3 regions of the Kitasatospora sp. NPDC032121 genome follow, and region 2 is predicted to be linked to each of the others. Evidence: riboswitches for the same ligand, from Rfam matches in the RefSeq annotation. Region 2 holds a riboswitch; each other region holds the start of a gene.
What was found. A riboswitch is a leader RNA that binds a small molecule or an ion and turns the genes downstream of it on or off. The one in region 2 is predicted to bind cobalamin.
Positions count from the first base shown of each region.

Region 1 (7,640 bases), on a different contig from region 2:
ACGGCGGGGTGGACCTGCCCGAGTTGCTGGCCGGCTTCCTGCGCGCCCTCGGCACCGAGCCCCCGGTCGTGGAGGCCGAGCGGTTCACGGCGTTCCGCACCGCCACCGCCGAGCGCCGGTGCCTGTTCTTCCTGGACAACGTCGAGCACGCCGCGGAGGTCCGCGCGCTGCTCCCGTCCAGTGGACTGGTGGTGGTCGCGAGCCGGCGGCGGTTGCCCGCGCTGCGGACGGACGGTGCCGAGGTGCGCCGGCTCGGGCCGCTGAGCGCGACGGCGGGCGCCGAACTGGTGCGCGGCTGGGTGGGCTCCGGGCGGGGCACCGACGGGGAACTGGCGGAGCTGGTCGAACTGTGCGGCGGGCTGCCGCTCGCGCTGAACGCGGTCGGGAGCCAACTGCTGGACCGGGACAGCCTGCCGGTCGGCCGGGTGGTGGCCGAACTGCAGGACCGGGAAGGCGGGTTGGCGATGCTGGAGGACGAGGAGAGCGATCTCGGCGCGACCTACGACCTGGTCTACGAGCGGCTGTCGGCGCGGGGCCGGGCGCTCTATCACCTGATCGGCGTACACCCCGGCCCCTTCGTGTCCGCCGAACTGGCGCGCGCGGTCGGCGTCGAGCGGGCCGAGCGGGCGATCGCGGAACTGCGTGACGTCCACTTGCTGGACGAGGTGGTGGACGAGGACGAGGGTGAGAACCGCTACCGGGCCCACGACGTGGTGCGGCTGCACGCCTACGGCCGGACCCAGGAGCTGCCCGACCGCGGGGCCCTCCTCGCCGCTGTCGTGGCGTACTACCGGGGCCGGGCGTCGGTCGCCGACCGTGCGATGGCCGCGAGACGGCTCCGCCTCCAGGACCCGAGCGGTGACGAGCTGCCCCGCTTCCCCTCCGACACCGCCGCGCTGGGGTGGCTGTACGCCGAGCGCGCCAACTTCCGCGCGGTGGTGGAGTCGGCGGCCGAGCAGGGGTGGCACGGCGAGGTGTGGCGGCTCTGCGAGTCGCTCTGGCTGCTGTACCACGACCGCAAGCTCTACCAGGACTGGATCGCCACCCACCGGATCGGCGTCGAGTCGGCGCAGTGGGACAACCAGCCCGCCGCCGTGGTCCGGATGCGCAACCAGCTGGCCCGGGCCCACTACGAGCGGAAGGAATTCCGGCTCGCCGCCGAGCAGTTGGCGCTCGCCACGGAGCAGGTGCCGCTGGTGGCCGACCGGCAGGTGCTGGGGGTGCTGTACGAGACGGACGGTCTGCTCTGCCTGGCCGACGGCCGTCCCGGCGACGCGGTGGAGCGGTTCACCCTGGCCCTCGCGGAGAACCGGGGCGACGAGCACGGCGAGATCGTCCAGAGCTACCACCTGGCGCAGGCGCTGATCGCGGACGGGCGCGCGGAGGAGGCGCTGACCGTGCTGGCCGGGGCCACTGACCAGGCCGAGCGGACGCAGGACGCCGACATGTTGATGAAGCTGCCGCTGGTCCGGGCCCGGGCCCACCGGGCCCTGGGGCAGCTGGACCTCGCCCTCGCCCAGGCCCAGGACTGCGCCCGGCAGGCCAGGCACCGGAGCCAGTACGCGAAGGAGGCGCAGGCCCACACCCTGCTCGCCTCCCTCGCCGAGGAGCGGGGCGACGAGGAACTGGCCGAGCGCAGCCGCGCGCGGCTGCGGGAGCTGCAGGGCTAGACGCGCTTCAGGGCCCGGTGCGGAACGACACCCGGGTGCGGTGCTCGCCGGTGCGGACGGTGAGCCCGTGCTCGGGGAGGGCGGCCGGGGCGCCGCCCTCGGCGAGCCAGCAGGCCACGGCCGAGCCGAGCAGCAGCGGGTCGATCGCCGGGTCGGGGCGGTTCCAGTCCGGTTCGGCGCGGGCTTCCAGCAGCAGGCCGGTGCGCAGCCGGAGCAGGTGGCGGGCCGGGCCGAGGGCGGCCACCGCGACGGCCAGGCCGGGGAGTTCGGCGGCGGTGTCGGCGAGCCAGCGGGCGGCGGGGAGTTCGGCGTGCACCTCGGTGCGGGCGAGGACCTCGGCCGTGTAGCGCAGGGCGTCGCCGGGGTGGTCGTCGGTGAGGGCGTGGAAGCCGCGCGGGGTGTGGCCGTCCGGGTCGAAGGGGTAGCGCCGGAGGCTGACGTCGGTGCCCTCGCTCCGGCCCTCGACGTCGTACGCGGTGGGCCCCTCGGTGGCGGCGGGGTGCGGGACGGGCTTGGGGTAGGGCGGCAGGGCCGGTTCGTCCCGGGGTTCGTCCAGCTCCTTCAGGAAGGAGTAGAGCAGCGGGCGCAGCAGGCGGGCGGACTCGCCGCGGTGGGCGAGCGACCGGTCGGTGATGCCGCTCAGGTCGGCCGGGTCCCGGGCCAGGGCCAGTTCGAGCTGGGCGGTGAGGTCCCCGTCGGGGTCGAGGACGGGCGCGGCCTGGCCGAAGGCGTAGCTGGGGGAGCGCGGGTCGAGTTCGGCGGCGCCGGTGGCGACGAGCAGGGTGCGGTGGTCCAGGGCGGCGCCGTAGACGGTGACCGAGCCGTGGTCGCCGATCACGCAGTCGGCGGCGACGAGTGCGGCCTGCCAGCCCTGGTGGGGTGGGATCAGGCGCAGGCCCATCCGGCAGGCGGCGGCGAGCAGCGCCTCGGGGTCGTGCCGGCTCCACACGTTGGGGTGCAGGACGACGGCCACCGTGTACTCGTCGGCGGGCAGTTGGCGGACCAGCCGCTGGGGCAGGTCGGGGTGGCGGCCGAATAACGAGTGCTCGCTCCAGGTGGAGCTGACGACGACGAGCCGTCGGCCGCCGACGGCGCCGAGCGCGGCGCGGTAGCCGTCACGGGAGCGCCGGCTGCCGAGCATCCGGTCGAAGCACGGGTCGCCGACGACCTGGGCGACGTCCAGCGCCTCGGGGCAGGAGTCCCGCAGCCGGTCCAGCTGCTCGGGGTGGGAGAGGCCCAGGACGTCGACGAACACCCTTCCGCGGTGGGTGAGTTCGTTGCGGGACAGGCCGGCGGCGCTGACCGTGTCGCCGGTGGACTCGGTGACCAGGCGGTTGTAGCCGGCGCCGTGCGGGAGGACGACGAGGCGGGCGTCCAGGCGGTGCATGGAGGAGTGGACGGCGCAGGCGACGGCAAGGTCGAAGCGGCGGCGGACGGCGTCTTCCCAGTCCAGCACGGTGAAGCCGGACAGGCCGTGCAGGTACTCGTCCAGGGCGCGGTCGGCGAAGGCGGAGCCGGGGTTGACGGTGAAGTAGCGCTCGATGCCGTCCGGGCTCAGCAGGGTGAGGACGTCCAGGACCCGGGTGGCCGAGGTGAGGGTGCGGGCGACCGCCAGCACGCGGGCCCTGACCGGTCGGGTGTTCCAGCGGTCGGCGGGCCAGGCGTGGGGGTGGGACGGCACACCATGATCGTACTCATCCGGTCGGGCCGCGGCGCGGTTCCGAGTGCGGGTCAGCCCGCGGCCGCGCTGGGCTCGTGGTGCTCGGCGGCGGCGCACTCGTCGAGCAGGGGGCGCATGGCCTCGTCCACGAGCCGGTAGCGCACCACTCGTCCGTCCCGGTCGCCGGTGACCACGCCGGCCGTGCGGAGCAGCCGCAGGGCCTGGGAGACGGCCGGGTCGCGCATGCCGGTGGCGACGGCGAGATCGCTGACGGCGAGCGGGCCGGCCCGATGGAGGGCGAGCAGCAGGGCGAGCCGGCCGGGGTCCGCGAGCAGGGAGAACCGCTCGGCCCAGGACCGGACGTGCGCGGGCTCGCCGATCGCGGCGATGGCCTCGCAGACCCGGTGTCCGTCGATGGTGCGGTGGCCCGCGCGGTCCTCCGGTACGAGATGCATGCGGACATTCTCGCAGGCAGGGGCCTGTGATCCTGGACACCTGCGCAGGTGCGCAGCCTTGCATGGGTCGGGGCGGGGCCCTACGGTGTTCCCCGCCGTGGTGCTCGGGAAGACCGGTGACGGACCCTCAGGGGTCCCAGCCCGGAGCGGCCCTCGCCACTGTGATCGGGTCGCTCCTCCGTCCACGGAGGAGCGTCGTCCGCACCCATGAAGCCACTGGGCGCCTCGTGCGCCTGGGAAGGCGGGTGCGGGTGTTCCCGTCAGCCAGGAGACCGGCCACGGCAGCTCACGAGGTTTTCCACGAGGTGCTGGAGCGTGATCCGCATGACCCTGCCCGAAACCGTTTCCGCCGGGACCGGACCCGGCCCCGCCGCGCTGCCCACCTTCAGATGGCGGCGCGAGGACACCGTCCGTACGGCCGGGCTGATGGCGGTGATCGTGGCCATGCACGTGGTGGCCTTCGGCACGCTGATCTTCCTGGTCGCACCCGAGCGGTACGCGGTCGGTACCCAGGTCTTCGGGGTGGGCCTGGGTATCACCGCGTACACCCTCGGCATGCGGCACGCCTTCGACGCCGACCACATCGCGGTGATCGACAACACCACCCGCAAGCTGATGGCGGACGGCAAGCGGCCGGTCTCGGTGGGCTTCTGGTTCGCCCTCGGGCACTCCTCGATGGTGGTGCTGATGGCCGCCCTGGTGGCGGGCGGCGCGCAGCTGGCGAACACGCTGATGGACGACGAGTCGGCCACCCACAAGTGGCTGGGCGTGGTCGGCACGACGGCCTCCGGTGCCTTCCTCTACCTGATCGGCGCGCTCAACCTGGCGGCGCTGCTCGGCATCCTCAAGGTGTTCCGCTCGATGCGGGCCGGGCGGTTCGACGAGAAGGAGCTGGAGGCGCACCTCGACTCGCGCGGCTTCATGGCCCGGGTGCTGAACCGGGCGACCCGTTCGATCACCCGGCCGGGGCAGATGTTCCCGGTGGGCATGGTGCTGGGCCTGGGCTTCGACACCGCGACCGAGGTCACCCTGATGGTGATGGCCGGCTCGGGTGCGGCCTCCGGGCTGCCGTGGTACGCGATCGTCTGCCTGCCGCTGCTGTTCGCGGCCGGGATGAGCCTGTTCGACACCCTGGACGGGACGTTCATGAACTTCGCGTACCAGTGGGCCTTCGCCAACCCGGTGCGGAAGGTGTACTACAACCTGACCATCACCGGGCTGTCGATCGCGGTGGCCTTCATCATCGGCACCATCGAGCTGGTCGGGGTGCTGCACGAGAAGCTCGACCTGACCGACCCGGTCACCGGGTTCATCGCGGACATCTCGCTGGACAACGTCGGCTACGCCATCGCCGGGCTGTTCGTGGTCGTCTGGGCGATCGCGATCGGGTACTGGAAGCTCGCCCGGGTGGAGAAGCGCTGGACGCCCGACAGTCCGTGACCGGGCGGCCGCCGGCCTCCGAGCACGTGGAGCGGCGCCGCCCCGAACCCGGGGAGGCGCCCGCGGCCCGCCCGTTCCCGGGCACCGGATCGGCGCCGAACGACGCGGCGGGTGGGGGAGCGGGGTGCGCGGCGCGGTCGCGCGGGGGCGCGCAAGGGGCACCGGGGGTTCTGTCGGGGGCGCTCGGCGGGCGGTTCGGGCCGGGGGTTCGTAGGCTCGACGCATGGCGGATGCGTACGCGGGGCGGCGGGAGCGGGTGAGGGAGCACTGCAGTGCGGCCGGGGCCGACGCGGCGCTGATCACCCGTGCGGCGAACGTGCGGTACCTGACGGGCTGCGCGCCCTGCGGGGCGAGTCTGCTGCTGACCAGAGAGCGGGCCCTGCTCGCGCTGCCGGACGACCTGCCGCCGGACGACACCGGCGAGCACCTGATCGCCCCGGACGTCACCCGGCTGCCGGTGGCGGGCGGGTCGGACACCGCGCTGGCCGCCGCGTCGGCCGCCGCGCGCTCGGGGGTGGCGGGCCTGGCGGTGGAGGAGCACGACCTGACCGTCAGCCGGCACCGGGCGGTCGGCGGCCTGACCGAGGGGGCGCGGCTGGTGGACCTCGGCCGGACCGTGGAGCGGCTGCGGGTGGTCAAGGACGAACGCGAGATCGCCGACCTGCGGATCGCCGCCGAGATCGCCGACCAGGCGCTCGGCGAGCTGCTGGAGTCGATCCTGGTCGGCCGCACCGAGCGGCACCTGGCGATGGAGCTGGAGCGCCGGATGATCGACCACGGCGCCGACCGGGCGGCCTTCCCGGTCTCGGTCGGCACCGGCAGCCACTCCGGCCAGGCCGCCCACCAGCCGACCGACCGCCGGGTGGAGGAGGGCGACTTCCTGACCGTGGTGATGGGCGCCCAGTACCGCGGCTACGGCGTCTCCACCGCCCGCACCTTCGTGATCGGCGCCGCTCCCGCACCCTGGCAGGTGGAGCTGCACCGGCTGGTCTTCCGGGCCCAGCGGGCCGGGCGGGAGGCGCTCGGACCAGGGGTGGAGCAGTGCGTACCCGACCGGGCCGCCCGGCAGGTCCTGGAGGCGGCCGGCCACACCGAGGCCTCCCCGCACCCGGTGGGCCACGGCATCGGGCTGGAGATCCGGGAGGCCCCGCGACTCGGTCCGGCGGACATGGGTAAACTGGACAGCCGCGTACCGGTCACCGTCGGCCCAGGGGTCCACCTCCCGGGCAAGGGCGGGGTCCGGATCGAGGACACGCTCGTCGTGCGCCCCCTCGAAGAGGGCGGGCCCGAGCTGCTCACCATCACCACCAAGGAGCTCCTCGCCCTGTGACCGCGGCCCCCGGGCCGTGGGCGGCAGGACGCACCCCTTGGTTCCTTGACAGCTATATCCAGGAGTAAGTGCGCCCGTGGCTTCCACGAACGATCTCAAGAACGGCATGGTCCTCAAGCTGGAGGGCGGCAAGCTCTGGTCCGTCGTCGAGTTCCAGCACGTCAAGCCCGGCAAGGGCCCGGCCTTCGTGCGTACCAAGCTCAAGGAGGTCCTGACGGGCAAGGTCGTCGACAAGACCTTCAACGCGGGCACCAAGGTCGAGACCGCCAACGTCGACAAGCGCGGCATGCAGTTCTCGTACAAGGACGGCGAGAACTTCGTGTTCATGGACATGGACACCTACGACCAGCTGACCATCGAGCCGTCGGTCGTCGGCGACGCCGCCAAGTACCTGCTGGAGGGCTTCGAGGCCCTCGTCGCGCAGAACGAGGGCTCGGTCCTGTACATCGAGCTCCCGGCCGCCGTCGAGCTGACCATCGCCAACACCGAGCCGGGCGTCCAGGGCGACCGCTCCACCGGTGGCACCAAGCCGGCCACCCTGGAGACCGGTGCCGAGATCCAGGTCCCGCTCTTCGTCACCACCGGCGAGAAGGTCAAGGTCGACACCCGCGACGGCAGCTACCTCGGCCGGGTGAAGTAAGTCCGTGTCGGCCGCACGCAGCAAGGCCCGCACCAGGGCCTTCCAGATCCTCTTCGAGGCCGACCACCGCGGGGTCGACCCGCAGCAGGTCCTCGCCGACTGGGTGGCCCGCGCCCGCGAGCCCAAGCCCGACGAGGGCACCCCGCAGGTGGGTGAGTACACCATGGAGCTCATCGAGGGGTACGTCCAGCACGCCCGCCGCATCGACGACCTGATCGAGCAGTACGCCGTGGGCTGGACCCTCGACCGGATGCCGATCGTGGACCGCAACGTCCTGCGGCTCGGTGCGTACGAGCTGATCTGGGAGGACGGCGTCCCGGACGCGGTCGTCCTGGACGAGTCCGTCGAGATCGCCAAGGAGTTCTCCACGGACGACTCCCCGGCCTTCGTCAACGGCATGCTCGCCCGCTTCCTGGAGCTGAAGCCGGGCATCCGCCGGTAACAG
Region 1 is NZ_JBVILX010000001.1:135,240-142,879, reverse strand. It holds gene ACZ5OX_RS00600 (AAA family ATPase) at 1-1,670, shown strand, start outside; gene ACZ5OX_RS00595 (hypothetical protein) at 1,678-3,351, opposite strand; gene ACZ5OX_RS00590 (ArsR/SmtB family transcription factor) at 3,402-3,785, opposite strand; cobalamin riboswitch at 3,867-4,080, shown strand; gene nicT (Nickel transporter NicT) at 4,110-5,225, shown strand; gene ACZ5OX_RS00580 (M24 family metallopeptidase) at 5,449-6,555, shown strand; gene efp (elongation factor P) at 6,632-7,195, shown strand; gene nusB (transcription antitermination factor NusB) at 7,200-7,637, shown strand.
Region 1: another riboswitch for cobalamin. It lies ahead of nicT (Nickel transporter NicT); the one in region 2 lies ahead of ACZ5OX_RS22255 (cobalamin biosynthesis protein).

Region 2 (7,640 bases):
GAGCGCGTGGTAGCCCGGGTCGATGTAGTCGGGGCCGACCTTGTGCGGCGACACCGCCAGCCCGCGCGCGGCGAGTGCCGCGATCAGGCCGGTGGCGACGGTGGTCTTGCCGGCGCCCGAGGAGGGCGCGGCGACCACGAGGCGGGGAACGGTGCGGGGGGCGAGGCGGGGGGCGGTGCCGGGGGCGGTGTTCAACGGTCTACCACTCGATGCCGCGCTGGCCCTTGCGGCCGGCGTCCATGGGGTGCTTGACCTTGGTCATCTCGGTGACCAGGTCGGCGAATCCGGTGAGCGCCTCGGGCGCGTACCGGCCGGTGATGACGACGTGCTGGCTGCCCGGGCGGTTCTCGAGCACGGACACCACCTCCTCCGGGTCGATCCACCCCCAGTGCATCGGGTAGGTGAACTCGTCCAGCACGTAGAAGCGGTAGGTCTCGGCCGCGAGGTCCCGCTTGACCTGCTCCCAGCCCTCCTTGGCCGCCTCCTCGCTGGACATCTCCTGCTCGGCGGAGCGCTGGATCCAGGACCAGCCGGAGCCCATCTTGTGCCAGTCGACGGTGCCGCCCTCGCCGGAGGCGCCGAGCACGCGCAGCGCGTTCTCCTCGCCGACCTTCCACTTGGCGGACTTCACGAACTGGAACACCCCGACCGACCAGCCCTGGTTCCAGGCCCGCAGTGCCATGCCGAACGCGGCCGTGGACTTGCCCTTGCCCGGGCCGGTGTGCACGGCGGTGATCGGCTGCGTGCGGCGCTGACGCGTCGTCAGGCCGTCGTCGGGGACGCTCTCGGGGACACCCTTGGGCATGTCGGCTCAGGCCGCCTTTCGCATCGTGGTGGTCGCGCGGTTCGCGGATCGGTTCGCGGAGTGGTTCGCGGAGTGGTTCGTGGAACGGTTCTCGGACCGGTTCGTGGGTCGGCTCGTGGAGCGGTTCTCGCGGACGAGCGAGGCGACGCCCTCGGGGCGCAGTTCGTCCAGGCTGACGGCGGTGCCGCCGAGCAGCCCGGCCAGGGTACGGGCCAGACCCAGGCGGACCGGGCCGGACTCGCAGTCCAGCACCACGCTCGCCGTGCCCTGCGCCGCGAACAGCGCGGCCGCGCGCTGGGACTGCGCCAGCGCGTCCCGCCCACCGGTGGCCCGGCCGTCGGTCACCACGACCAGCAGCGGGCGCCGGTCCGGATCGCGCAGCCGCTCCACCCGCAGCACCTCGTGCGCCCGCAGCAGGCCGGCGGCCAGCGGGGTCCGTCCGCCGGTGGGCAGCGACTCCAGCCGGGCCGCGCCGACCTCCACCGAGGAGGTGGGCGGCAGCGCCAACTCGGCGCCCGCGCCCCGGAAGGTGATCATGCCGATCTTGTCGCGGCGCTGATAGGCGTCCATCAGCAGCGACAGCACCGCGCCCTTGACGGCGGTCATCCGCTGCCGGGCGGCCATCGAGCCGGAGGCGTCCACCACGAACAGCACCAGGTTGGACTCCCGCCCCTGGCGCACCTGTTCGCGGAAGTCGTCCTTGCGCAGCAGCAGGGCCCGCCCGCTGCGCCCGCGCGCCGCCTGATGCGGCGCGGCGGCCTGGAGGGTGGCGGTCAGGTGCAGCCGGCCGAGCGCGCCCTGCGGGCGGCGGGCGCGGATGGTGTGCCCGCCGGTGGTCTCGGCGGGGGAGCGGCGGCCCTGGGCGCCGCGCCCGGTGCCCTTGACGGTGAACAGCCTGGTCCGGTACGGGTCCCCGGCGGCGACCGGCGCCGACTCCCGTGCGGGGGCCGGGTGCTGGGCCGGTACGGGCGGCTGCGCGGGGGCTTCGGCGCCCTCGGTGGCGGGCGCCTCGGGAGCGGGCGCCTCGGGCGAGTGGGCCTCGGGGCCGCCGTCGGACGGCTCGGGTGCGCCGCCGCCGTCAGGGCCGCCGCCCTCGGGTCCGCCGTCGGGGCCGCCGTCCTCCGGCCCCCCGCCCGGCCCGCCGTCGCCGTCGCCGTCCGGGCCGGGCCCGTCGCCCTCGGGCTCCGGGTCGTCCTGCCCGGCGTGCTCCTCCAGGGTGCGGTCCAGCTGCTCCTCGTCCAGCCCCGGCGCGTCGAAGGGGTTGCGGCGGCGCCGGTGCGGCAGCGCCAGCCGGGCGGCCCGTCGGACGTCCTCCTCCAGCACCTCGGTGCGCCCGTCCCAGGCGGCCAGCGCGACGGCGGTGCGGGCCATCACGATGTCCGCGCGCAGTCCGTCCACCTCGAACGCCGCGCACACGGCAGTGATCTGACGCAGCGCCACATCGGTGAGCTCGACCGCCGGCAACAACTCCCGGGCCGTGGTGATGCGTTCGGCGAGCGCCCGCTCCTCCCCGGCGAACCGCGCAGCGAAGCCCGCCGGGTCCGCGTCGTAGGCGAGCCGGCGGCGGACCACCTCGGCGCGCTCGACCGGGTCCCGGGTGGCGGCGATCTCGACGGTCAGACCGAACCGGTCGAGCAGCTGCGGCCGCAGCTCGCCCTCCTCCGGGTTCATGGTGCCGACCAGTAGGAACCGGGCCGCGTGCCGCACCGACACGCCCTCGCGCTCGACGTACGAGCGCCCCATCGCGGCGGCGTCCAGCAGCAGGTCCACCACGTGGTCCTGGAGCAGGTTCACCTCGTCGATGTACAGCACGCCGCGGTGCGCCCTGGCGAGCAGCCCTGGCTCGTACGCCTTGACGCCCTCGGCCAGTGCCCGCTCCAGGTCCAGCGAGCCGACGATCCGGTCCTCGGTCACGCCGACCGGCAACTCGACCAGCTGGGACGGACGTTCGGACGCGGACGGGGCGACGTGCGGCCCGTCCGGGCACTGCGGGTCGGGTGCGGCCGGGTCGCAGGCGAAGCGGCAGTCGTCCACGGTGGCGATGGACGGCAGCAGGCCGGCCAGCGCGCGCACCATGGTCGACTTCGCGGTGCCCTTCTCGCCGCGCACCAGCACGCCGCCCACGGCCGGGGAGACCGCGTTCAGCAGCAGCCCGAGCCGCAGGTCGGCCATGCCGACGATCGCGGTGAACGGATAGCGGACGTCGGTCATGCGTCACTCCCAGGGGCCCCGGGCGGGAGGAACGGCAGCGATCCGGCCGCCGGCACCCCGCCCTCGATCAGCTTCCACAGCGCGTCGGTGTCCGCGTGCTCCTCGATCAGGTCGCCCAGCCGGTCCAGCCGGGCCTCGCGCGCCGCGGCGAAGGAGGTGTCCGGCGCCGGGACGAACGCCCGCCCGGACAACTCGGCGACCTCGCGCAGGAGTTCGCGACGGAATCCGTCGTTCTCCAGCGCGCCGTGCCAGGTCGTGCCCCAGACCGCGCCCACCCGGCAGCCGTCCAGGAAGGCGTCCCCGCCCTCGACCGTCACCACTCCGTGGTGGATCTCGTAGCCCTCGACCCGCTGCCCGTACGCCTCGCCGACCGGGCGGGCCAACACCTTCTCTGCGCCGAACCGCACGTGCGTCGGCAGCAGCCCGAGGCCCTCGACGGCGCCCGCCTTCGACTCGACCTCGTCCACGATCGAGTGCGCCAGCATCTGGTAGCCGCCGCAGACCCCGAGGACCGGCAGGCCGGCCGCCGCCCGCGCCCGCAGGGCCGGCTCCAGGCCGCGCTCGCGCAGCCAGGCGAGGTCCGCGACGGTGGCCCGGGTGCCGGGCAGCACCACCAGGTCGGCGTCGGCCAGCTCCTCCGGCCTGGTCGCCCAGCGCACCAGCACGCCCGGCTCCTGCACGAGCGCGTCCACGTCGGTGAAGTTGGACAGCCGGGGGAAGCGCACCACGGCCACCCGCAGCACGTCCGCGCCGAGCGGCCCGGGCCCGTCCGCCCGGTCCACCACCGTGGACAGGTCCAGCGAGTCCTCGGCGTCCAGCCAGAGCCCGGGCAGCATCGGCAGCGTGCCCAGCACCGGACGGCCGGTCAGCTCGCGCAGCATGTCCAGTCCGGGTGCCAGCAGGCGCGCGTCGCCGCGGAACTTGTTGACGAACCAGCCCGCCACGTGCCGCTGGTCCTCCGCCGACAGCAGCGCCAGCGTCCCGTACATCGCCGCGAAGACCCCGCCCCGGTCGATGTCCCCGACCACCACCACCGGCAGGGCGGCGGCCGTGGCCAGGCCCATGTTGGCGATGTCGCGGTCGCGCAGGTTGATCTCGGCGGGCGAGCCCGCGCCCTCGCAGACCACCACGTCGTAGCGGCGGCGCAGGTCGGCCAGGCACTCCAGGGAGCGCTCCAGCAGGACGGGCTTGCGCTCGCGGTAGTCCAGCGCGCCCACCTCGGCCACCGGCCTGCCGAGCAGCACCACCTGGCTGCGGCCGTCCGCGCCCGGCTTGAGCAGCACCGGGTTCATCGCCGCCTCCGGCTCCACCCGGGCGGCCTGTGCCTGCATCGCCTGGGCGCGGCCGATCTCGGCGCCGTCGGAGGTGACGAAGGAGTTCAGCGACATGTTCTGCGCCTTGAACGGCGCGACCCGCACGCCCTGGCGGGCGAGCCAACGGCAGATCCCGGCCGTCACCACGCTCTTGCCCGCGTCCGAGGTCGTCCCCGCGACCAGCAGTGCGTTGCTCATCCCCGTCCCCTCATCCTCGGCAGCAGTCGCTTCGCCGGCACCCGTTCCGTCAGCACCCGTTGCGTCAGCGCACGTTTCGCCAGCACCCGTTTCGCCAGCATCCGCAGCAGGACGTGCCCCGCGACCGTCGTACCCAGCGCCAGCGCGCCCACCCGCCGGGAGAGCGCGCAGGCCCGCTCGATGTCGTCCACCGTCACCGGCCGCAGCTCCGCGCCCAGGACCGGCCGGTTCTCCACGCGCTCGCCGTACCGCAGCGTCCCGCCCAACCGGACGCCCACCGCGCCGGCGAACGCCGACTCGGCCTGGCCCGCGTTCGGGCTCGGGTGCGCGGAGCCGTCGCGCCGCCAGACCCGCCAGGCCGTCCGCGGTTCGGGCGCGGCGGCCACCGTCAGCAGGGCCGTCAGCCGGGCGCCCGGCCAGCCCGCCAGGTCGTCCAGCCGGGCCGAGGCCCAGCCGAACCGGGCGTAGCGCGGCGAGCGGTGGCCCACCATGGCGTCCAGGGTGTTCACGGCGCGGAAGGCGAGCAGGCCGGGCGTGCCGGCCAGGGCGCCCCAGGTCAGCGCGTTGACCACGGCGTCGGCGGTGTTCTCCGCCACCGACTCGACCACCGCCCGGGCGATCTGCTGCCCGTCCAGCGCGCTCGGATCCCGCCCGCACAGGTGCGGCAGCCGTTCCCGCGCGGCCGTGAGGTCGCCCGCCGCCAGCGAGCGGCCGATGGTGCGCGCCTCCCGGGTCAGCGAGGTGCCGCCGAGCACCGTCCAGGTCGCGGCCGCCGCCAGCGCCGCCCGGCCCAGCGGGCGCCGGCCCACCGTACGGTCCAGGGCGAGCGCGCCCGCCGCGACCGCGCCCACGCACAGCGCCGTGTACCCGGCCCCGGCGGCGCGGCCGTCGCGCCACAGCCGCCGCTCCAGCCGGGTCGCGGCGCTGCCGAAGACGGCCACCGGGTGGCCCCGGCGGGGGTCGGCGAAGCGGGCGTCGGCGGCGTAGCCCGCGGCGGCGCCGAGCGCGAACGCGGCGGCGCGGGTCAGCGGGCGGCGCACGGAAGGGGAAGGCGCGGGCGGGATCATCGGTCGCACGGCGGAAGGCAGCTCGGGGTCGGGCAGGGCGGGGCAGCCTGCATCGCGTGCGTGTCCTCACTCAGGGTCCGCGCCCTGGATCGACGTGACGGCGGCGAGAGTCTCCTGGCTTCCGGGTCGAACGCACCCTCGGAGCCTTCCAGCGGCCGTCGACGGCCCGCCGTGGCGATGTTCCGAGCGTGCTCCCCGGTGACAGTGGCGGGACCGCGCCGGACTTCCACCGGCTTCCTCTCCATGCCTCCGTTTGGCCCCAGGATCCCATCACGGGCCCGAACCGGGAGTCAACCGAGGTCACGGAGGGGTTGGTCACACCCGGACGCCGCTGACGCCCCGTGGGACCGGCCGGCGCGGCGGGCCGAGGACGGGGCCTGCCGCTGCCCTCGTCCTCGTCCTCGGCCTTCGTCTTTCCGCCGGCCCGCCGTCCTCGCCACCCGTCTGTGGCGCCACCTCGGCAGAGCCAGGGCCGCCGGCTCCTCGGCAGGGCCGGTCCGCCGCCCGGGTGACCCGGACGGCCCAGCCCGGTGGCCGGGCGGGCGGGGCGCCGGTGAACTGGTGTCCGAACACCGTCCGGTCCGTGAGGCACGAGAGCGGGGAACGAAATGCGTTGGGGAACCGCAGCCGTCGTGGCGGCCGCCGCGGTCGGGGCCGCCGTGCTGGTGATCGGCCGTCGGGCATCCGAGCGGATGGTCCGTCCGGTGACCACTGTTCAGGAGTCCGCTCCGGTCGTGGTCCTCGGCCTCGCCCCCGGGCGGGTCACCTTCACCCGCGGCCCCGGGAGCCTGCGCCCCGGCCGCTGGGCGGTCGAGTGGGCGGACGGCGGTCACGCGGTCGTCGAGGAGGTCCTGCACAGTGACGAGCAGGAGGTCACCCGCCGGCTGGTCCGCGCCGACCGGGGCACCCTCACCCCCGGCACCGAGGTCCGCTTCACCCCGCGGGTCCACCTCGGCGACCCCACCGAGGCGCTCGGCCTCGCCTTCGCCGACACCGCCGTCGACGGCGAGCTCGGCGCCCTTCCCGCCTGGCAGCTCGACGGCAAACGCGGCACCTGGGTGATCCTGGTGCACGGCCCCGAGGCCGACCGTCGGCAGACCCTCCCCGTGCTCCCCGTCCTCGACCGGCTCGGCCTGCCCGCCCTCGCCGTCACCTACCGCGGCGACCGGGGCGCCCCCGCCTCCCCGGACGGGCTCAGCCACTTCGGCGAGACCGAGTGGCGCGACGTCGAGGCGGCGATACGGCTGGCGCTGCACAGCGGCGCCGGCAACGTGATCCTCTACGGCTGGTCCCTCGGTGCGACCATGGTCCTCCACACGGCGGCCCGCTCCGCCTGGTCGCACGCCGTCCGGGGCCTGGTCCTCGACTCACCCGTGCTCGACCTCCCGGCCTCAGCCCGCCGGGACGCCGCCCGCTCCGGCTTCCCGGGCGTCGCGGCGGAGCTCGGCGCCCTCGCCGCCGAGGGCCGGACCGGCGTCGACCTCGCCGACTTCGGCCGCATCGCCGAGGGTGCCGACCTGCGGGTGCCCACCCTCCTCCTGCACAGCCCCGAGGACCGGATCGCCCCCTTCGGCGCCGTCCAGAAGCTGGCCGCCGCCCGCCGCGACGTGGTCAGCCTCCAGGCCTTCCCCGGCGCCGACCACGCGACCCTCTGGAACAGCGCCCCCGAGCGCTATGCCGAGCTCCTCCGCCGGTGGCTCACTCCGCTGCTCTAGCCGCCCTCCGCGCGAGCCCTTCCGCTCGAGCCGTTCCGCGCGAGCCGTTCCGTGCGAGCCTTTCCGCGCGAGCCGTTCCGTGCGAGCCTTTCCGCGCGAGTCCTGCCGTACGAGCCGTTCCGCGTGAGCCCCCCTCTCCGCGCGGGGCGCTTTCGGCCGGGTCCCGTCGGTTTTTCCGCTCGGCTTCCCCCCGTCTACGAATGAACGTTTCTCCCATTACGTCGAGCGCGCACGAGAAGTCGGCCCGTCCGACTTCTCGTGCAGCACGATCCCCCCGCCCCCGCCCGCCATCCGTCCGGATTCGGGCTGGACAGCCCGGCCGGAAGTCGGG
Region 2 is NZ_JBVILX010000008.1:273,601-281,240, forward strand. It holds gene ACZ5OX_RS22235 (cobyrinate a,c-diamide synthase) at 1-195, opposite strand, end outside; gene cobO (cob(I)yrinic acid a,c-diamide adenosyltransferase) at 200-805, opposite strand; gene ACZ5OX_RS22245 (putative cobaltochelatase) at 812-3,016, opposite strand; gene ACZ5OX_RS22250 (cobyric acid synthase) at 3,013-4,527, opposite strand; gene ACZ5OX_RS22255 (cobalamin biosynthesis protein) at 4,524-5,594, opposite strand; cobalamin riboswitch at 5,702-5,834, opposite strand; gene ACZ5OX_RS22260 (alpha/beta hydrolase) at 6,299-7,309, shown strand.

Region 3 (7,640 bases), on a different contig from region 2:
GGTACTGGGTCTCGGCGACCTCCAGCTTGAGATCGCTGCGCAGGGCGTGGATCAGGACGTCCCTGGTCCGGCCACTGGTGGTGGTGGCCTTGTGGTTCACGACCAGGAGAGCGCGCATGGGGAAAGCCTACGGGTCGGTACGGACCAACCGGCGGCTACCCTGCTGGAGTGACCGCAGAAACCTCCGCCCCCGCACCCTCGGCCGGCTCCGGGCGCCCGGCCTCCCTGACGCTGGGCGCCGCCATCACCGCCCTGGAGGGCGTCGCGCTGGCCCTCGTCGGCGTCTCGGACATGGTGTCCGCGCTGTCCGGCCAGGCCAAGCAGCTCGCCCTGAACGAGTTCGGCGGAGCGGTCATCGTGCTGCTCGGCGTGCTGCCGGTGCTGGCCGCCCGCGCGCTGCTCAGGGAGCGCCGCTGGGGCCGCAGCCCGGCCGTGCTGACCAACTCGATCTGCCTGCCGGTCGCCTACTACATGTTCGAGAGCGGCGGCGCGATGATCGCGGTCGGCGCGCTGGTCGGCGTGCTCGGCCTGGTGGGCATCGGCTGCCTGCTGAACCCGAAGTCGACGGCGGCCCTGTACGCCCCGTCCGAGGACTAGGGCGCACAGGGCCGGGGGCACGCGGGGCCGGGAGTCGTACGCGCGGCCGCCCGAGCTGAGCGGCCGTCAGTCCTACTCCTCCACCAGGAGCTTCTCCCGCAGCTGTGCCAAGGTCCGGGCGAGCAGCCGGGACACGTGCATCTGGGAGATCCCCACCTCGGCGGCGATCTGCGACTGGGTCATGTTCCGGAAGAACCGCAGTACCAGGATCTTCTGTTCCCGGGGCGGCAGTTGGGCCAGCAGCGGCTTGAGTGACTCGCGGTACTCGACGCCCTCCAGCGCCTCGTCGGTGGCGCCCAGGGTGTCCGCGACGGCCGGCGACTCGTCGTCGCTGTCCGGCACGTCCAGGGACAGCGTGGAGTACGCGTTGGCGGACTCCAGGCCCTCCAGGACGTCCTCCTCGGAGATCCCCAGGTGCTCGGCCAGCTCGTGCACCGTGGGGGAGCGGCCGTGCCGCTGGGAGAGCTCGCTGGTCGCCGTGGTGAGCGACAGCCGCAGCTCCTGGAGCCTGCGCGGGACGCGCACCGCCCAGCCCTTGTCGCGGAAGTGCCGCTTGATCTCCCCGACGATGGTCGGCGTCGCGTAGGTGGAGAACTCGACCCCGCGCTCGTGGTCGAAGCGGTCCACCGACTTGATCAGGCCGATGGTGGCGACCTGGGTCAGGTCGTCCAGCGGCTCGCCCCGGTTGCGGAAGCGCCGGGCCAGGTGCTCGACCAGCGGGATGTGCATCCGCACCAGCTGGTTGCGCAGCTCGACCCGCTCCGGGGAGCCCTCGGGCAGCGCGGACAGCCGGACGAACAGCGCGCGGGCGGCCTCCCGGTCCGGGGCGCCGGTGCGGTGCGAGCCCTGGGTGGGGACGGTGCCGTGCAGCTCGGCCTCGTCAGCCGGGTCCGTCCCGTCCACCGGGTCCGGCGGGGGCACGGCGGCAGGCGTCGGCTCGGACGTCGGCTCGGTGGGGTGGCTCATCCGCTGGGCGTCCTTCGGGTGCGCTTCGTCGTTGGCGGCGAGGCCGGGAACGCTCGCCTGGGTCGGTACGGCAGGTCCCGCCGTCGCGAGGCCGGTACGGTCCAGATCACTCACGGCCATTCCCCCGTTCCGTTCCGGGAGCACCGGGGCCGGCGGCCCCGGAATCGTCTCGTTGGTCGTACCGCGTGGGCGGCGGTACCGGGAGCCGTCCGTCGGGCCCCGGGGCGGGGATCGGCGGACGGCCCTTGCGCGGGTGCTGCTCGGTGCTGCTCGGTCGTGCGGTTCGGCGCCCGGCTAGTGGGCGGCGGAGCCGCCGCGCTTCTTGTGCAGGCTGATCGACACGGTGTTGTCCTCGCCGACCGAGGAGTCGACCTCGCCGGCCAGGGCGGAGAGCACCGTCCAGGCGAAGGTGTCCCGCTCGGGGGCCTTGCCGTCGGTGGTCGGGGCGGAGACGGTGACCTTCAGCGAGTCGCCGACCAGCCGGAACTCGCAGGACAGGACGGAGCCGGGCACCGCCTGCTGGAGCAGGATGGCGCAGGCCTCGTCGACCGCGATCCGCAGGTCCTCGATCTCGTCGAGCGTGAAGTCCAGCCGGGCCGCCAACCCGGCCGTCGCTGTTCGCAGGACGGAGAGGTAGGCCCCCGCTGCGGGCAGCCGGACCTCCACGAAGTCCTGAACACCGAGATCGCCGTCGATCTGGGACACCCTTGCCTCCTGGGCGACGCGCCGTGCCTTCTTTGGTACCCCGCTTGTTACCGCTTGCTACCCCCGAAGGGGGGCCGGCGCGGCGGATCCGCCATCGCTCTGCCTTCCGCAACCCCGGTTCGGGAGTTACTCATGGTAAGGCATTGCGACGCAGGGTGGCAGACCCTTTCCCCGGACTCCGGAGGGCCGTTCAGCGCCGTCCGGCGTCGGCCAGCGCCTCGTCGGTGAGCCGGTACACCGTCCACTCGTCCATCGGCACCGCGCCGATGGACTTGTAGAAGTCGATCGAGGGCTGGTTCCAGTCCAGGACCGACCACTCGACCCGGGAGTAGCCGCGCTCGACGGCGATCCGGGCCAGTTCCAGCAGCAGCGCCTTGCCGTGGCCGCCGCCGCGGGACTGCGGGCGGACGTACAGGTCCTCCAGGTAGATCCCGTGGGTGCCGCGCCAGGTCGAGAAGTTGCGGAACCAGACCGCGAAGCCGACCGGCTCGCCGGTGGTGTCGTCCTCGGCGATCAGCCCGAACAGGGCCGGGTTCTCGCCGAACAGGGCCTGGTGCAGCTGCTCCTCGGTGGCCTTCGCCTCGTGCAGTGCCTGCTCGTAGTCCGCGAGTTCGCGGATCATGGCGTGGATGACGGGGACGTCGGTGGCGACGGCGGTGCGGATCATGCCAGTGAGCCTACTGCTCGGGACCGGTCTCGTCCCAGGCCTGGACGGAGGTCTGGTCGACGATCCGCCCGTCCCGCAGCCCGGCCATCGAGGACATCAGCACTCGGACGCCGTCCGGGTACCGGCAGGACTCCAGGAAGGCGACGTGGTCGCCCTGGACCACCACCTGTTCCAGCTTGTGGGTCATCTCGCGGCTGTAGATGTCGTCCAGCATGGCGCCGATCTCCTCCCGCCCGTGCATCACCAGGGGGTGGCTGGGCTGGGTCTTGCGATCGACCATGCGCAGTTCGGCGTCCTCCGCGTAGAGCGCGAGGAGGGTCTCGGCGTCGCGGCGCTCGATGCCCTGGCGCAGTGCGCGGGTGTCGAAGGCGGCGGGGGTCGCCGTGGTGGTCATGATCTCGCTCCTCCGGTCGGGTTCCGTCGGCTCGTACCTTGAGCGTACGCCCGGCCGCCCGGGGCCGGAGGAGCGGGACCGGGACCGGTCAGCGGGCCGGCACGGTGCGCAGGTACCCGGCCAGCGCGCCGATCGCCGCCGGGTTGCGCGGGCTCTCCACCAGGTCGACGTAGTCCATGACGAAGATCCGGTCGTTGCGGATCGCGGCGACGTCGGCCAGCGGCGGGAAGGACTTGAGGAACTGCCGCTTCTCCTCGGCCCCGGGCGTCGCGTAGTCGTTGATCACGATCACTTCGGGGTCGCGCTCCACCACGCTCTCCCAGCCGGCCGTGACCCAGGTGTCGGCGAGGTCGCCCATGATGTTGGTCCCGCCGGCCTTGGCGATGATCTCGTTGGCGGCGGCGAACTTCCCGGCGGTGTACGGCTTGTCCTGCCCGCTGTCGTACAGGAAGACGGACGGGTGGCGCTCGGGCTGCGGGACGGCGGCGATCTGCGCCTTGAAGTCGGCGATCAGCTTGTCGGAGCGGTCCTTGACGTCGAAGATCTCGCCGAGGTTGGCCAGGTCGGTGTAGAGCGCCTCCAGCGGGTCCATCACGCCGCGCACGGTGCCCCTGCCGGTGCGGCAGGACTCGCTGAGCACGTACGAGTCGACGCCGAGCGCCTTGAAGGCCTGCGGGGTGACGCCGCCGCCCTCGTCGAAGCCGTAGTGCCAGCCGGCGAAGACCAGGTCGGCCTTGGCGTCCAGGGCGATCTCCTTGGTGAGCACCTTCTTGGAGAGCCAGGTGGTCTGCTGGTAGCCGTCCTTCCAGGCGACCTTGTCGATCTGCCCCTTGTCGTCGGGCATCACGTAGCCGGCCATCCGGTCGGCGAGGCCCAGGGAGAGCATCAGCTCGGTGATGTTGACGTCGTTGGTCACCACCCGGGCGGGCTTCCGGTCGAAGGTGAGCTTCTCGCCGCAGTTGTCCACCGTCACCGGGTAGTGGGCGGAGGCGGTGGCGGTCTCCTTGGGGGCGATCTCGGCGCCGCAGGCGGTGAGTCCGAGGGTGAGCAGGGCGGTGGCGGCAACGGCCTTGGTGCGCACGGTGGTTCCTCTGGGCAGGGGGGGCGGATCAGGCGGGGTGGTCGAGACGGTCGAACAGCAGCTGGAGGGCACCGCTCTCCGGGTGCCGCACCGGGGTGGCCCGGACGCCGAACACCTCGGCCAGCAGGGCGGGTCGGAGCACCTCCTCGGGCGTGCCGGAGGCGACGATCCGGCCGGCCCGCAGCACGTACAGCAGGTCGCAGTGACCCGCCGCCAGGTTGAGGTCGTGCAGCGCGGTGAGCACCGTCGGGCCGGCCTCGCGGGCGAGCGCCAGCACCTCCAACTGGTGGGCGATGTCGAGGTGGTTGGTGGGTTCGTCCAGCACCAGCAGGCGCGGCTCCTGGACCAGGGCGCGGGCGAACAGCACCCGCTGCTTCTCGCCCCCGGACAGGCTCAGGAAGCCGCGCTCGGCCAGGTGCCCGGCCCGGACCTTGCGCAGCGCCTCGGCGCAGCGCTCCGCGTCCCCGTCGGTGGGGGCGCCGAAGCCGCGGCGGTGCGGCAGCCGGCCCATCGCGACCACCTCGGCGACGGTGAAGTCGAACTCGGCGGAGTGCTCCTGGGTCAGCGCGGCCACCCGGCGGGCCGTCTCGCGGGCGGTGAGGGCGTGCAGGTCGTCGCCGGCCAGCCGGACCGCGCCGCCGGCCGGCCTCAGCACCCGGTAGACGCAGCGCAGCAGCGTCGACTTGCCGCTGCCGTTCGGGCCGATGAGCCCGACCACCTGTCCGGCAGTGGCCGCCAGGCTCACCTCGTGGACCAGCCGGGTGCCGGCCAGCTCCACCGAGACGGCGTCGACGGCGAGGTCCTGGGCGTGCGCGGCCACGGCGGCCGCCTCGGTCACGTCGGTCACCGGGTGCCTCCGAAGGACTGGCCGCGGCGGCGCATCATCAGCAGGAAGGCGGGCACGCCGAGCACCGCGGTGAACACCCCGACGGGCAGTTCGGCGGGCGCCAGCAGGGTGCGCGAGGCGATGTCCACCCAGACCAGCAGCAGGGCCCCGGCGAGCGGGGCGATCACCAGCACCCGGCGGTGTCCGGCGCCGACCAGCATCCGGGCCAGGTGCGGCATCAGCAGCCCGACGAAGCCGATCGCCCCGCTGACCGCGACCACGGTGCCGGTGACGGCGGCGGTCACCACGAACAGCTCGCGGCGCAGCCGGTCCGGGTCCACGCCGAGCGAGGCGGAGGTCTCGTCGCCCATCGCGAGCGCGTCCAGCCGTCCGGCGGCGCAGGCCAGGTAGGCGAGGCCGGCCAGGACGGTGACGGCGGCGATCGGCACCGAGCCCCAGGTGGCACCGCCGAGGCTGCCGAGCAGCCACATCATGGCGTCCCGGGCGGCCTCGCCGCGGTCGGCGGCGAAGACCATCAGGGTGGTGGCGGCGGAGAATCCGTAGGACAGGGCGGTGCCGGTGAGCACCAGGCGCAGCGGGGTGAGCCCGAACGCGGTGCGGGCGGCGAGGTAGACCAGCGTCATGGCGGCCAGGGCGGAGCCGAAGGCGGAGGCGGAGATCGCCCACACGCCGAGCGAGGCGAAGGCGCCGAACAGCAGGACGGCGTTGGCGCCGACCGCCGCGCCGGAGGAGATGCCGAGGACGAAGGGGTCGGCCAGCGCGTTGCGCACCAGGGCCTGGACGGCGACGCCGCAGGCGGCCAGTCCGGCGCCGACCACGGCGGCCAGTACGGTGCGCGGCAGCCGGATCTCCCAGACGATCGCGTACGCCGCCGCCTCGTCCGCCTCCAGTCGACCGCCCGTCAGCCCGGCGCCCAGCAGCCGCAGCACCCGGGGCAGGCCGAGCCCGGAGGAGCCGAGGGCGACCCCGCAGACCAGCGAGAGCAGGAGGGCGGCGCCGAGGCCGGCGGCGAGCGGGACGACGGGTGTGCGACGAGTGGGCGGGCCGACTGCACGGTCTGCGGGTGCGCGGTTCACGGGTGCGCCTTGCCTCGGGCCGGGGGTGCGCCGGGGCGGGCGCGGGCCGGGGCGTGCCGGGGCGCCGTTCCCCTCGCAGTCCACGGCGAGTTGTCGGGAGTTCGGCGGCCGAGGGTGATCGGGCTGGCGCGGCCGTACGGGCTGGTACGGGCCGTGCTCACCGTTGCGGGTCAGCGCCGGATTCACACCGGACTTCCCCTCGGACGCCCTGGCAGCATAACAGCCACTCAGGGCAGGCAACCCTTACCGTTCGAGGATCGGGCGTGAACGCACGACCGCCCCCGTCCGGTGGTCCGGACGGGGGCGGTCGGGTGGCGACGCGTCAGGCTCAGGCCTGCTTGGTCTCCCAGAAGATCTTGTCGACCTCGGCGATCAGGTCCAGCAGGGCCTGGCCGGTGGCCGGGTCGGTGGACGCCTTGGCGGCCGAGGCGGCCTTCAGGGTGTCGTTGATCAGCTGGTGCAGCTGCGGGTACTTCTCGAAGTGCGGGGCCTTGAAGTAGTCGCTCCACAGCACCGAGATGTGGTGCTTGACGGCCTCGGCGCGCTGCTCCTTGATGATGATGGCGCGGGCGCGGAAGTGCGGGTCCTCGTTGGCCTGGTACTTCTCCTGGGTGGCCTTGACGGACTCGGCCTCGAGCTTGGCCTGCGCGGGGTCGTACACGCCGCAGGGCAGGTCGCAGTGGGCGTGGGCGGTGGCGCGCGGTGCAAACAGACGAGAGAACATGGGAGTCCTTCCTTAGATCGTCTTCCCGCGCCCGAGATTACCCTTCCGCCCGCCCGGTTTCGCGATCGGGCGGCGGGCCTAGGGCGAAAGACGGACCCGCAACCGGGGTATTCCGGACATCGGGGCGCTGACGGCCCGTACGGCAGACTGGGGGACGGGCGGAGCGGGAGGAGGAGTCGTGGCGCGGAGCACGCGACCGGAGGACGTCGGAGCCGGGGACCGGGGCGGTGTGCTGCCGTTCGGGCTGGTCGACGTGGCGGGGCCGTCGATGGTCCCGACCCTGCGCGAGGGCGACCGGCTGCTGGTCCGGTACGGCGCGCCGATCCGGCCGGGCGCGGTGGTGGTCTTCCGGCACCCGTTCCAGCAGGACCTGCTGGTGGTGAAGCGGGCCGTCGAGCGCCGGCCCAAGGGCTGGTGGCTGCTGTCGGACAACCGCCCGGTGGACAGCGACAGCCGCAGTTACGGCGCCGTCCCGGACGAGCTGGTGCTCGGCCGGGCGCTGCTGCGGCTGAACCCGAGCCCGGCCTGGCTGGCGCCGGGGCGCCGGCTGGAGCGGCTGCTGCTCACCCCGCGGCTGGCCCGG
Region 3 is NZ_JBVILX010000004.1:210,839-218,478, reverse strand. It holds gene ACZ5OX_RS14960 (diacylglycerol/lipid kinase family protein) at 1-118, opposite strand, end outside; gene ACZ5OX_RS14955 (hypothetical protein) at 169-597, shown strand; gene ACZ5OX_RS14950 (RNA polymerase sigma factor SigF) at 670-1,683, opposite strand; gene ACZ5OX_RS14945 (ATP-binding protein) at 1,858-2,268, opposite strand; gene ACZ5OX_RS14940 (GNAT family N-acetyltransferase) at 2,459-2,935, opposite strand; gene ACZ5OX_RS14935 (nuclear transport factor 2 family protein) at 2,946-3,329, opposite strand; gene ACZ5OX_RS14930 (ABC transporter substrate-binding protein) at 3,418-4,410, opposite strand; gene ACZ5OX_RS14925 (ABC transporter ATP-binding protein) at 4,439-5,248, opposite strand; gene ACZ5OX_RS14920 (FecCD family ABC transporter permease) at 5,254-6,333, opposite strand; cobalamin riboswitch at 6,456-6,593, opposite strand; gene sodN (superoxide dismutase, Ni) at 6,662-7,057, opposite strand; gene sodX (nickel-type superoxide dismutase maturation protease) at 7,326-7,640, shown strand, end outside.
Region 3: another riboswitch for cobalamin. It lies ahead of ACZ5OX_RS14920 (FecCD family ABC transporter permease); the one in region 2 lies ahead of ACZ5OX_RS22255 (cobalamin biosynthesis protein).